3 regions of the Sinorhizobium sp. P24N7 genome follow, and region 3 is predicted to be linked to each of the others. Evidence: riboswitches for the same ligand, from Rfam matches in the RefSeq annotation. Region 3 holds a riboswitch; each other region holds the start of a gene.
The links. A riboswitch is a leader RNA that binds a small molecule or an ion and turns the genes downstream of it on or off. The one in region 3 is predicted to bind cobalamin.
Positions count from the first base shown of each region.

Region 1: linked by a shared signal. The riboswitch ahead of ACFHWW_RS19655 (ABC transporter substrate-binding protein) and the one ahead of ACFHWW_RS14350 (aromatic ring-hydroxylating dioxygenase subunit alpha) in region 3 are both predicted to bind cobalamin.
Region 2: linked by a shared signal. The riboswitch ahead of cobU (bifunctional adenosylcobinamide kinase/adenosylcobinamide-phosphate guanylyltransferase) and the one ahead of ACFHWW_RS14350 (aromatic ring-hydroxylating dioxygenase subunit alpha) in region 3 are both predicted to bind cobalamin.

Region 1 is NZ_JBHMIW010000011.1:5,487-8,752, forward strand. It holds partial or broken gene ACFHWW_RS19645 (TRAP transporter permease) at 1-1,015, shown strand, start outside; gene ACFHWW_RS19650 (DUF1850 domain-containing protein) at 1,012-1,386, shown strand; cobalamin riboswitch at 1,542-1,770, shown strand; gene ACFHWW_RS19655 (ABC transporter substrate-binding protein) at 1,939-3,006, shown strand; gene ACFHWW_RS19660 (iron ABC transporter permease) at 3,003-3,266, shown strand, end outside.
Region 2 is NZ_JBHMIW010000025.1:39,248-42,513, forward strand. It holds gene cyaD2 (adenylate cyclase CyaD2) at 1-242, shown strand, start outside; gene ACFHWW_RS31270 (FecR domain-containing protein) at 307-1,215, opposite strand; cobalamin riboswitch at 1,445-1,861, shown strand; gene cobU (bifunctional adenosylcobinamide kinase/adenosylcobinamide-phosphate guanylyltransferase) at 1,979-2,506, shown strand; gene cobW (cobalamin biosynthesis protein CobW) at 2,510-3,266, shown strand, end outside.
Region 3 is NZ_JBHMIW010000007.1:200,827-204,092, forward strand. It holds gene ACFHWW_RS14340 (L-threonylcarbamoyladenylate synthase) at 1-561, opposite strand, end outside; gene ACFHWW_RS14345 (DUF6656 family protein) at 627-1,220, opposite strand; cobalamin riboswitch at 1,541-1,744, shown strand; gene ACFHWW_RS14350 (aromatic ring-hydroxylating dioxygenase subunit alpha) at 1,857-3,101, shown strand; gene ACFHWW_RS14355 (2Fe-2S iron-sulfur cluster-binding protein) at 3,098-3,266, shown strand, end outside.

The sequences.
Region 1 (3,266 bases), on a different contig from region 3:
CCGCGCTCGTCTGGCTGCTGTTCTCCGGCTATACGCCGCTTTTCGCCGGTACGGTCGGCCTGGCCTTCACCGGCCTTCTGATCCTGGGCAGTTCGCTCGCGCTCGGCCTTCCCGCCGGTGTCATACGCATCATCTTCTGGGTCGGCCTCGGCCTCGTGGCGGCCGCCTTCTTCCAGTTCGGCATCGGCGTGATCGTCGCAGCGCTGGCGCTGCTGATTGCCGGCAACGCCTTCCTGAAGGGCGGCCGGGAGACCTTGGTGATATGTCGCGACGCCCTTGCCGAAGGGGCCAAGACGGCCCTTCCGGTGGCGATCGCCTGCGCGCTCGTCGGCGTGATCATCGGTACGATGACGCTGACCGGAGCGGCCAATACCTTCGGCCAGTTCATCGTCTCGGTCGGAGGCAAAAGCCTGTTTCTGTCGCTGCTTCTGACCATGGTCACCTGCCTCGTGCTCGGCATGGGCATACCGACGATCCCGAACTACATCATCACCTCGTCGATCGCCGGGCCCGCGCTTCTGGAACTCGGGGTACCGCTTATCGTCAGCCACATGTTCGTCTTCTATTTCGGGATTCTTGCCGATCTGACGCCACCGGTGGCGCTTGCCGCTTCGCGGCAGCACCGATCGCGCGGGAAAGCGGGCTGAAGATCTCGATCCAGGCGATCAAGGTGGCGGCGGCCGGTTTCGTCATCCCGTTCATGGCCGTTTATTCGCCGGCGCTGATGCTGCAGGATGGCGGCGCGATGGCCGCATCGGTGGGCTATCCGGCTGCCGTCGCCTATATCGTCGTCAAGACCGGTCTGGCGATCGCGCTCTGGGGTGCCGCCGTGGTGGGCTTCGCCGCAGTCCGGCTCGGGGTTTTCGAGCGGGTGCTCGCGGCCGCGGCCGCCTTCACGTTGCTGGCGGCGCTGCCGATCACCGATGAAGTCGGCTTTGCACTCTCCGCGCTCTTCGCCTTCGTGATCTGGCGGCGCGCCCGCCAGGCTGGCCGGCAGACGGCGAAACCGGCATGAGCGCGCTTGCCTGCATCATCGGCGGCAAGGCTGTCGCCGTTGCTGCGGGTGTCTTCACCCTCGGCTGGACCCATTCGGTCGAGAAGACCGAATGGCAGGAGCGTTGGGCCGTCACGGCCGATGGTCTCGTTCTCGAGGAGGCGCGCGTGCAGGGTTCGGGTGCGGGAATGGAGCCGGGAGACAATGCCCGTCGCCAGGGCCGCTGGTGGGTCTGGACGCCCGACCTGCCGCCGCTTCCCGAGCTGGTCCTGGCCGCCTCCGGAGCGACCGTCTCCGGCTGGACGCTTTGCGACGCCGGCGGCTGCCGCGAGCTCGCGGCGCAAAGCCGGGAACCAATCGTCCTGCGGCCATGCGATGGCCCAAAGCCATAATGGCCGATGCCGATCTGGCGGCACCGGTTGAAGGAACAGTACGGGGCCCTTGTGAAATGTTATTACGTAACTTTCTGTTGACGAGTGTAATAACATAACATATTGAACCCCTACGCCGCGGCGTCGCGTTTCACCTTGACCGGCGGCTGCATTCTAAATTAACTGAGCCTGACGGTTCCCCTACCCGTGAGGTGGAGGGGATTAATAGGGAACACGGTGCGGACGACCCAAGAGGGACCAAAACCGTGGCTGCCCCCGCAACTGTAAGCGGATCGTCGTTCATCGTGGCGCCCAGGCGCCAGCCACTGCGCGCGTTGCGCGGGAAGGCAGATGAGCGATTTCTGTCCGCGAGCCAGGAGACCTGCCGTCAAATCAGATCCAACGTCACGGGCGGGGATGCCCGGAACAGGAGCAAGCCATGACCATCTTTCGCGCCTTGCGGCGCACGCTTTCATCAGTTTCCCCGAGGTCGAGCCGTCACTCGTCCGATCAAACCCGATCGGCAGGCTGACGATCACGGCCGTATAGCGGCCTCACATTCGGGGACTATTCATGAACAGCTTTTGGAAACGACCGCTCATTGCGGGTCTCATCACCTTTTCCGCAGGCGTAGCGGCTCTTGACCGTCCCGCCTTCGCTGCCGAGACGACCTATCCGCTGACACTCGAAAACTGCGGTCGGCAGATCACCTTCGACAAGACGCCGACGCGCACCGTCTCGATCGGCCAGAGCAGCACCGAAATCCTCTATCTGCTCGGCCTTGCGGACAAGGTCGCCGGCACCGCCCTCTGGGTCGGCCCCGTCCTTGAAGGTTACGAGGAGGTCAACGCCAAGGTCGAGCGCCTGGCAGACAACGATCCGAGCTTCGAAAGCGTGGTTGCCAAGAAACCGGACATGGTGGCGGTGCAATTTCAATGGCAGGTCGGCCCGGAAGGCGTGGTCGCGCGGCCGGAGCAGTTCGAGGAGCTCGGCATTCCGGTCTACACATCGCCTTCGGATTGCACCGGCAAGGAGAATTCGGCGGCGAGCGACGGCGTGCGCCGGCAGGTCTTCACCATGGATCTCGTCTATCGGGAAATTCGCGAGCTGGCGCAGATTTACGATGTTCAGGACAAGGGCGAGAAGGTCGTAGCCGAGCTGAAAAGCCGAGAAGAGGCGGCGCGCGCCAAGGTCGCCTCGGCCGGGGGCAAACTCTCGGCGGTCTTCTGGTTCTCCAGCGCTGCCGATGCCGACCCCTATGTCGCCGGCAGGAACGGCGCACCCGGCTACATAATGGCGGCGCTCGGAATCGAAAACATCATCGACACTGAAGACGAATGGCCGACGGTCGGCTGGGAAACCATCGCCAAGGCCGAGCCGACCATGATCGTTGCCGGCTCCATGGAGCGTCGACGCTACCCGCTGGACAGCCTCGACGCCAAACTCGAATTCCTGAAGACCGATCCCGTGGCGAGCCTCATGCCGGCAGTCGCCAAAGGCTATGTGTTCGACATGGATGCGCAGGCGATGAACCCGACGATCCGCACGATCGAAGGAATCGAAGCGCTGGCGGATGCCATCGCCGAGGCCGGACTTGCGCCCAAGGCTGGGCCGGCTTCCAAGGGTGGGTTGGGCAAGTGAGCCGCGTGCTGACCCTGGCCGGGCGAACGGGGACGGGGCGCGTCGGCGCGGCTATCGCCGCGCTCGTGATCCTGTTCGCGGCACTCTGGATGGGCGCTGCGATCGGCGAAACGGCGATCCCGTTCAAGACCGTTGCGCAGACGGTCGCGAATCGGCTGTGGAACGCCGGCTATCCGCTGGCCCCGATCGACGAGGGCATCATCTGGAGCTACCGACTGAGCCGGGCGGTCGTGGCCGCTTCCTGCGGGGCGGCGCTCGCG
Region 2 (3,266 bases), on a different contig from region 3:
TCGGTGACGAGCATATGGCCGCTTCGGCCGAGTTTTCCGAGCTGCAGCGCATTCATGAACAGTTGATCGGGGCGATGCGTTTAAGGTCACGGCCCCGCAGAGAGCTCGTCAATGCCGCAAAGCTCAAGGCTCCGGCTCTGTGCGGGGGATTATCGGATTTCTACCGCCGCATCGGACGCCGGACAGACCACTTTGCCGGTGAACCTTTGCCGTTCGCAGACGAAGCCAGATCCGCCGAATAGAGAGACCATTTGATCCAACGCACTTCCGGACGGAAAACCATTACACATTTTTCCTGGGAGTGCTCTAACCGCGGCCCTTCTTCGTGCCTGTGTCCACTTGCCCGTTCTTGCCGCTATCCTGGCCCTTCTTGCCGGTGTCCTGTCCCTTCTTGCCCGTGTCCTGCCCTTTCTTCCCCTTGTCGAGGCCACGCTTGCCGGGCTCGTTGCTGGGCGTCTTGCCCGGGCGGGGCGCCTTTTGCGGGCTTGCTTTTTCGGGCGGCCGTGCCCGTTCCGGCGTGGTCGGCTTGATCTCGATAGCGGCCGAAATGCCGCAACTGCCGCTCATGCCGCCGAAGGAGGCAGAAAGTCTTTGGTCGCCCGAAAGAAAGGGCAAGGCCTTCCGGTTTCCGAGTGTCGCCAGTGTGCGGCGACCGGCCTTGTGCGTGTCCGTCATGGTGCCGTCGCGCTTTGCGATCACGCAATCGCAGCGTCGGGTGAGCTGCTGGCATCCCGCCGGGCCGCAGAACCGGGCCGCGCCCTCCAGGAGAACGATCGCCGTCGTTCCGTCGTTGCCGATGTAGAAGTCGAACACGGTTCCGCGTACGCCGATCGTTCCGGCAGGCGTCAAGATCTGATAGGCCGAGTGCTTCGAATTTCCGCTGATCCAACGAAACGTGCCTTTGGCGGCGGCGACGGTGAGTTGCTGCACCGATTTCGAATCGTTGAAGACGAACTTGTCGATGACGACGGAAGAGCCTGCCCCCACCGCCAATTTACTGCCGTCGCGGAACACGAACTGGCCGAGCCCAGATCTGGACGTGCTTATTCGCTCGTCCCGGTGAACAGCGTCCCGCTCCACGAGCGGCCCGCCGCTGCCGGTGACGACCGTCCTGATCCGGACCGCTTCTCCAACCGGTTCGGCGGCAATCGTCGGCATGGAACCGTAAAACGCTGCGCCCAAAGCAGCGATTGCGGCACGACGCAAGTGAAACATCGCACCCTCCACGATGATCTCCTGCGGCCGACGTGGTCCGCGGATCATGAACGTGAATGATAACCGGATCGACACAATGTCGCCGGACCCCAAGCATTCATTCTTATCATGGCCGGGCCGGAAGTGTCTGCCTACCCGTTCGGGGTAGCCGGCGCGAAAGCGCATATCTGCCGTAATCGGCGGTCCCGGTGTCGCAGGCCGTCGATTGACTTTGCCGCCGCCGCTTCATAATTAACGCAGTATGGATGGTTCCCTCGTGCCGAGGTGGGGCGAGGGAGTAAATGGGAATGCGACGGGGCGGACCCACGCCGGGCGCCCTTATCGCAGCCGACCCCGCGACTGTAGAACGGTCAGGGTTCGCCATCGGGCATTCCGCCGGATTTCCACGCGCTGCATGGGGCAGTCTCGTGAAGTTTGGCGGCATGTCGGAAAAGCCACTGGCGTGGCATTGCGATGAGCCAGGCAGGACGCCTCTTCTTCTACGAATCGTCCGCCTTTCGCGATGCCGCAAACGCCGGGAAGGCGAGGCGAGCCCGTTCGGTCTTTTGCCGCATCGTTTTTCGGGCCGAGCCGGTTCGTCGAACGTGCGGCCATGAGGATCGTGACGCCGTGAGCCAGGAGACCTGCCATCCGTCAGGGCATTCCGCCCGAGGGGAGATGCTCCCCGATGCCAGCACGGAGGTTGACGTGGCTCACAGGTCTTCGATCCAACGCGTTCTCGGCGCGCGCCGTTGCCGCTATAGCCTTCTCTAGGGCAGGCGGTATGGACATTTCCAATCTCGGCCCGATCCTCGTGCTTGGCGGCGCGCGTTCGGGAAAATCCACCTTCGCGGAAAAACTCGTCGAGGCCACCGGGTCTCCGATGCACTATCTTGCGACCGGCCGGGCCTTCGACGAGGAGATGCGGGAACGCATCGCCCTTCACCAGGCTACTCGGCAGGGGAAGGGTTGGACCACCCACGAAGAACCGCTCGATCTCGTGGGGCTGCTTCGCCGCATCGATGAGCCCGGCCGGGCTGTCCTCATAGACTGCCTGACCCTGTGGGTGACCAATCTGATGATGGAGGAGCGCGACATGGCCGCCGAATTCGCCGCGCTCGCCGCCTTTCTGCCCGCGGCGCGCTCGCGACTCGTTTTCGTCTCTAATGAGGTCGGTCTCGGGATCGTCCCGGAAAACCGGATGGCGCGCGACTTTCGCGATCACGCCGGCCGGCTCCACCAGATCGTGGCGGAGAAATCCGCAGAAGTTTACTTTGTCGCGGCCGGACTGCCGCTGAAAATGAAGGGTTGATTCATGACACTCGCAAGGGCGCCGCAGGGCAAAATACCGGCTACCGTCATCACCGGCTTTCTCGGTGCCGGCAAGACGACGATGATCCGCAACCTGCTGCAGAATGCCGACGGCAAGCGCATCGCGCTGATCATCAACGAATTCGGTGATCTCGGGGTTGACGGCGATGTGCTGAAGGGCTGCGGAGCGGAAGCCTGCTCGGAAGAGGACATCATCGAACTGACCAATGGCTGCATCTGCTGCACTGTTGCCGAAGACTTCATCCCGACCATGACGAAGCTGCTCGAGAGGGAGAACCGGCCGGATCATATCGTCATCGAAACCTCCGGACTGGCGCTGCCGCAGCCGCTCGTCGCCGCATTCAACTGGCCGGACATCCGCAGCGAGGTAACGGTCGACGGCGTCGTCACCGTCGTCGATAGTGCGGCGGTCGCCGCGGGCCGCTTTGCCGATGATCACGACAAGGTAGACGCGCTGCGCGTCGGCGACGATAATCTCGACCACGAAAGCCCGCTTGAAGAACTTTTCGAGGATCAGCTCACCGCCGCGGATCTCATCGTTCTCAACAAGACGGACCTTATCGACGCCGCGGGGCTGCAGTCCGTACGCGAAGAGGTGGCCTCCCGCATCAGCCGCAAGCCGACGATGATCGAGGCGAGGAACGGCGAGGTAGCCGCCGCCATCCTGCTCGGGCTCGGAGTGGGGACGGAGGGCGATATTGTCAACCGCAAGTCTCACCACGAGATGGAGCATGAGGCAG
Region 3 (3,266 bases):
GTTCTCGACCTTGACGATGGTCGATTCAACGCCGATCGCGGCCGGGCCTGCGTCGAGGATGAGCTTCAGCCTGGAGCCGAGATCCGCCTGCACATGGGCCGCACTGGTGGGACTGATCTTGCCCGAGGTGTTGGCGCTCGGCGCCGCCAAAGGCCGCCCGAATCGGGCGATCACCCGACGCGAGAACCCGTCGGGCATCCGAATTCCGAGCGTATCGAGACCGGCGGATGCGAGCGTGTGTACGGTGCTTTCCCGCCGCTGCGGCAGGATCAGCGTGAGGGGGCCAGGCCAAAAAGCCTCGGCCAAACGTCTCGAAACCGGATCGAAGGTCACATGCGCCTCCGCCATCGCCAGATCGGAGACGTGACAGATCAGCGGATTGAACCGCGGCCGCCCCTTCATCTCGTAAATGCGGCTGATCGCATCGGGGGTCGTGGCATCGGCGGCAAGGCCGTATACGGTCTCCGTGGGGATCGCCACGGGTTCCCTGTCCGAAAGAACTGCGCAAGCCGTCTCGATTGCCCGCTCCGGTTCGATGCGCGTGTCGATGATCTCGGCCATGGCGTTCTGATCCTTTCCGTCGCTTCCTTAACGGAGCGATTGCAAAAACAGAACGATTTTCTTGGTCAAAGGCTGCGAATGATCCGCCGCAAGGCTTCGTCGCGTGCGCCGAGCATCAGCACGTTCTTCAGCGCCACCTTCGGATCCTGCGTCCGGAAAATCAGGCCGTTGCCGCGCACGTTGCGGTTGACGACGATCCGCTCTTCGCCGGCATCGGGCTCGATCGCGACGGCGAAATACATGCGCGAATAGCCCGGCTGGATCCGGTCGAAGAAATGGGTCTCGTTCCCGAGGTCGCAGAAGAAGTTCGCGAGATAAAAGGACCAGGTGATCTCATGTCCCTTGGCGAGGCAGGTTTTCGCGGCGGTCACGTGGCAGTAGCCGAGATGCGGACTGTTGGCGAGCGTGCGATGGAAGACCATCTTCGGGAACTGCATCGAGGCATGAAACCCGTTGATTCGGCTGTGGGTCGTCTCGCCCGCCGTCGTCAGCTTCCGCGCCGTTCGCTGCGCAACCTCGGCATAACTGAGATACTGACGCTCGTTCGCCATCCACCGGCGTCTGTCGATCCGGCCGGTCCGCAGGAACTCGGTGTGAGCCTTGGCTTTCGCCGGTGCGGCCGCCTTGTCGGCAGCGTCGTAATATCGGAGTTTTGCCATGGGCGTCGTCGCGCCATCCTGTCCGAAAGCGGGTTGATGGTAGCGAACGTAAATCATCACAGTTAACGAATTGGTTCGTTTGCGGCCGTGCGGGCATCGATCAGACCTGGTGTCGGTGGGCCGTGTCGTAAAATGGCCAGTCGCCTTCGCGCCATGAACGGCGCTGCCGAAAAATCCGCCGGCTGCGCGGAGATTCACCTACTTCCTTGTTTGTTATGGATAATATCCGTCTGCCAATCGAGCCGATTGCGCCGCGAATGGCTGTCGTCTTTCTGGAATCGGATGTCGTCTATTGGCAGTTGCCGGACCGGCCCTCAGGCTTAGATGAGGACACTCAAGGTGCTGCCTCGAAGGGAAGGCGGAGAATTGGGAAGCCGGTCAAATCCCGGCGCTGCCCCCGCAACGGTGGTGGAGCGAACAGCCACGGCAGAAGGCCACTGGACACAGCGTCCGGGAAGGCGCCGGGCAGGTCCCTTGCGGACAGCTCCAGAGCCCGGAAACCAGCCTTGAAGCAGAAACAGACCGTAGCTGGTTGCGGCGGGCAGCCGGATCGGAGCCAATTGCGTTGCGGGTCCATGCGGCCGGCGCGGGTTCCAGTCCTGCCTCTCCGAAACGGCGGAAAACGAGGATAAGGGCATGGAAATTCAGACCGAAATGCTGCGCAAGCTGAAGACCCGTCGCGAAGGCTACAGCCTCGACCGCGCCTTCTACGTCGATCCTGATTATTATCGCCAGGACCTGGAGCAGATCTGGTACAAGGATTGGCTGTTCATCGGCCATGATTGTGAAGTCCCGCGGCCGGGGAACTATTTCACGGTGCAGGTCGGCGATTACCCGGTCGTTATCGTTCGAGACAGACAGGGCGCGGTCCGGGCACTGCACAATTCGTGCCGCCATCGCGGCTCGCGCGTCTGCACGCAGCAAAAAGGCTCATCCGCCAAACTCGTCTGTCCCTACCACCAGTGGACCTACGAGCTCGACGGCCGCCTGCTCTTCGCGCGGCAGATGCCCGAGGGGTTCGACCCGGCCGAGCACAGTCTTAAGCCGATCCACTGCGAAACCGTCGGCGGTTACATCTTCATCAGCCTTGCCGAACAACCAATGGACTTCCGGCCGTTCCGCGAGACGGTCGCGGGCTATCTCGCGCCGCACCGCCTCGGGGAAACGAAGGTCGCCTTCGAGAGCACGATCGTCGAGAAGGGCAATTGGAAGCTGGTCTGGGAGAACAATCGCGAGTGCTACCACTGCGCCGCCAATCATCCGGAACTCTGCCGTACCTATCCCGAAGCGCCGACCGTCACCGGTGTCCAGGGGGCGATGAACGACCCGGAAATCGGCGCCCATTGGCAGAAATGCGAGGCGGCGGGCCTTCCGAGCGCTTTCAGGATCGCGCCCACCGGCCAGTTCCGCATGACGAGAATGCCCCTGATCAACGGCGCCGAGAGCTATACGATGTCCGGACAGAAGGCCGTACGCAGGCAGCTCTCCGCCGGGCTCGACGCCGATGGCATCGGCACGCTGCTCCTCTTCCATTATCCGACGACGTGGAACCACATTCTGGGCGATCATGCGATCACCTTCCGCGTTCTGCCGCTCGGGCCGGAACTGACGCAGGTTACGACCAAATGGCTGGTCAACAAGGATGCGGTGGAGGGCGTCGACTATACGATAGACGAGCTGACGCACGTCTGGACGGAGACCAACGACCAGGACCGGCAGATCGTCGAGGAAAACGCGTTCGGGATCCGCTCGCCGGCCTATGAGCCGGGTCCATATTCGGCCGAACACGAGGGAGGCGTCATGCAGTTCGTCGAGTGGTATTCGAGCTTCATGCTGGACCGCCTTCAGGGCGGGGCCGCGCACCTCTCGCGGGTGGCATGACCATGGAAATGCCTCGCTCCTTTCACCATTTCGACGAGCTCGATCCCTGGAGAGACCGTCAGCACATGCTGGAGTGCACGTCGGCCGTAGCCGAGGCCGCCGACGTGATGACTTTCACCTTCCGCTCCGACAAGCCGGCCTGGTTCCGCTACCTGCCCGGGCAGT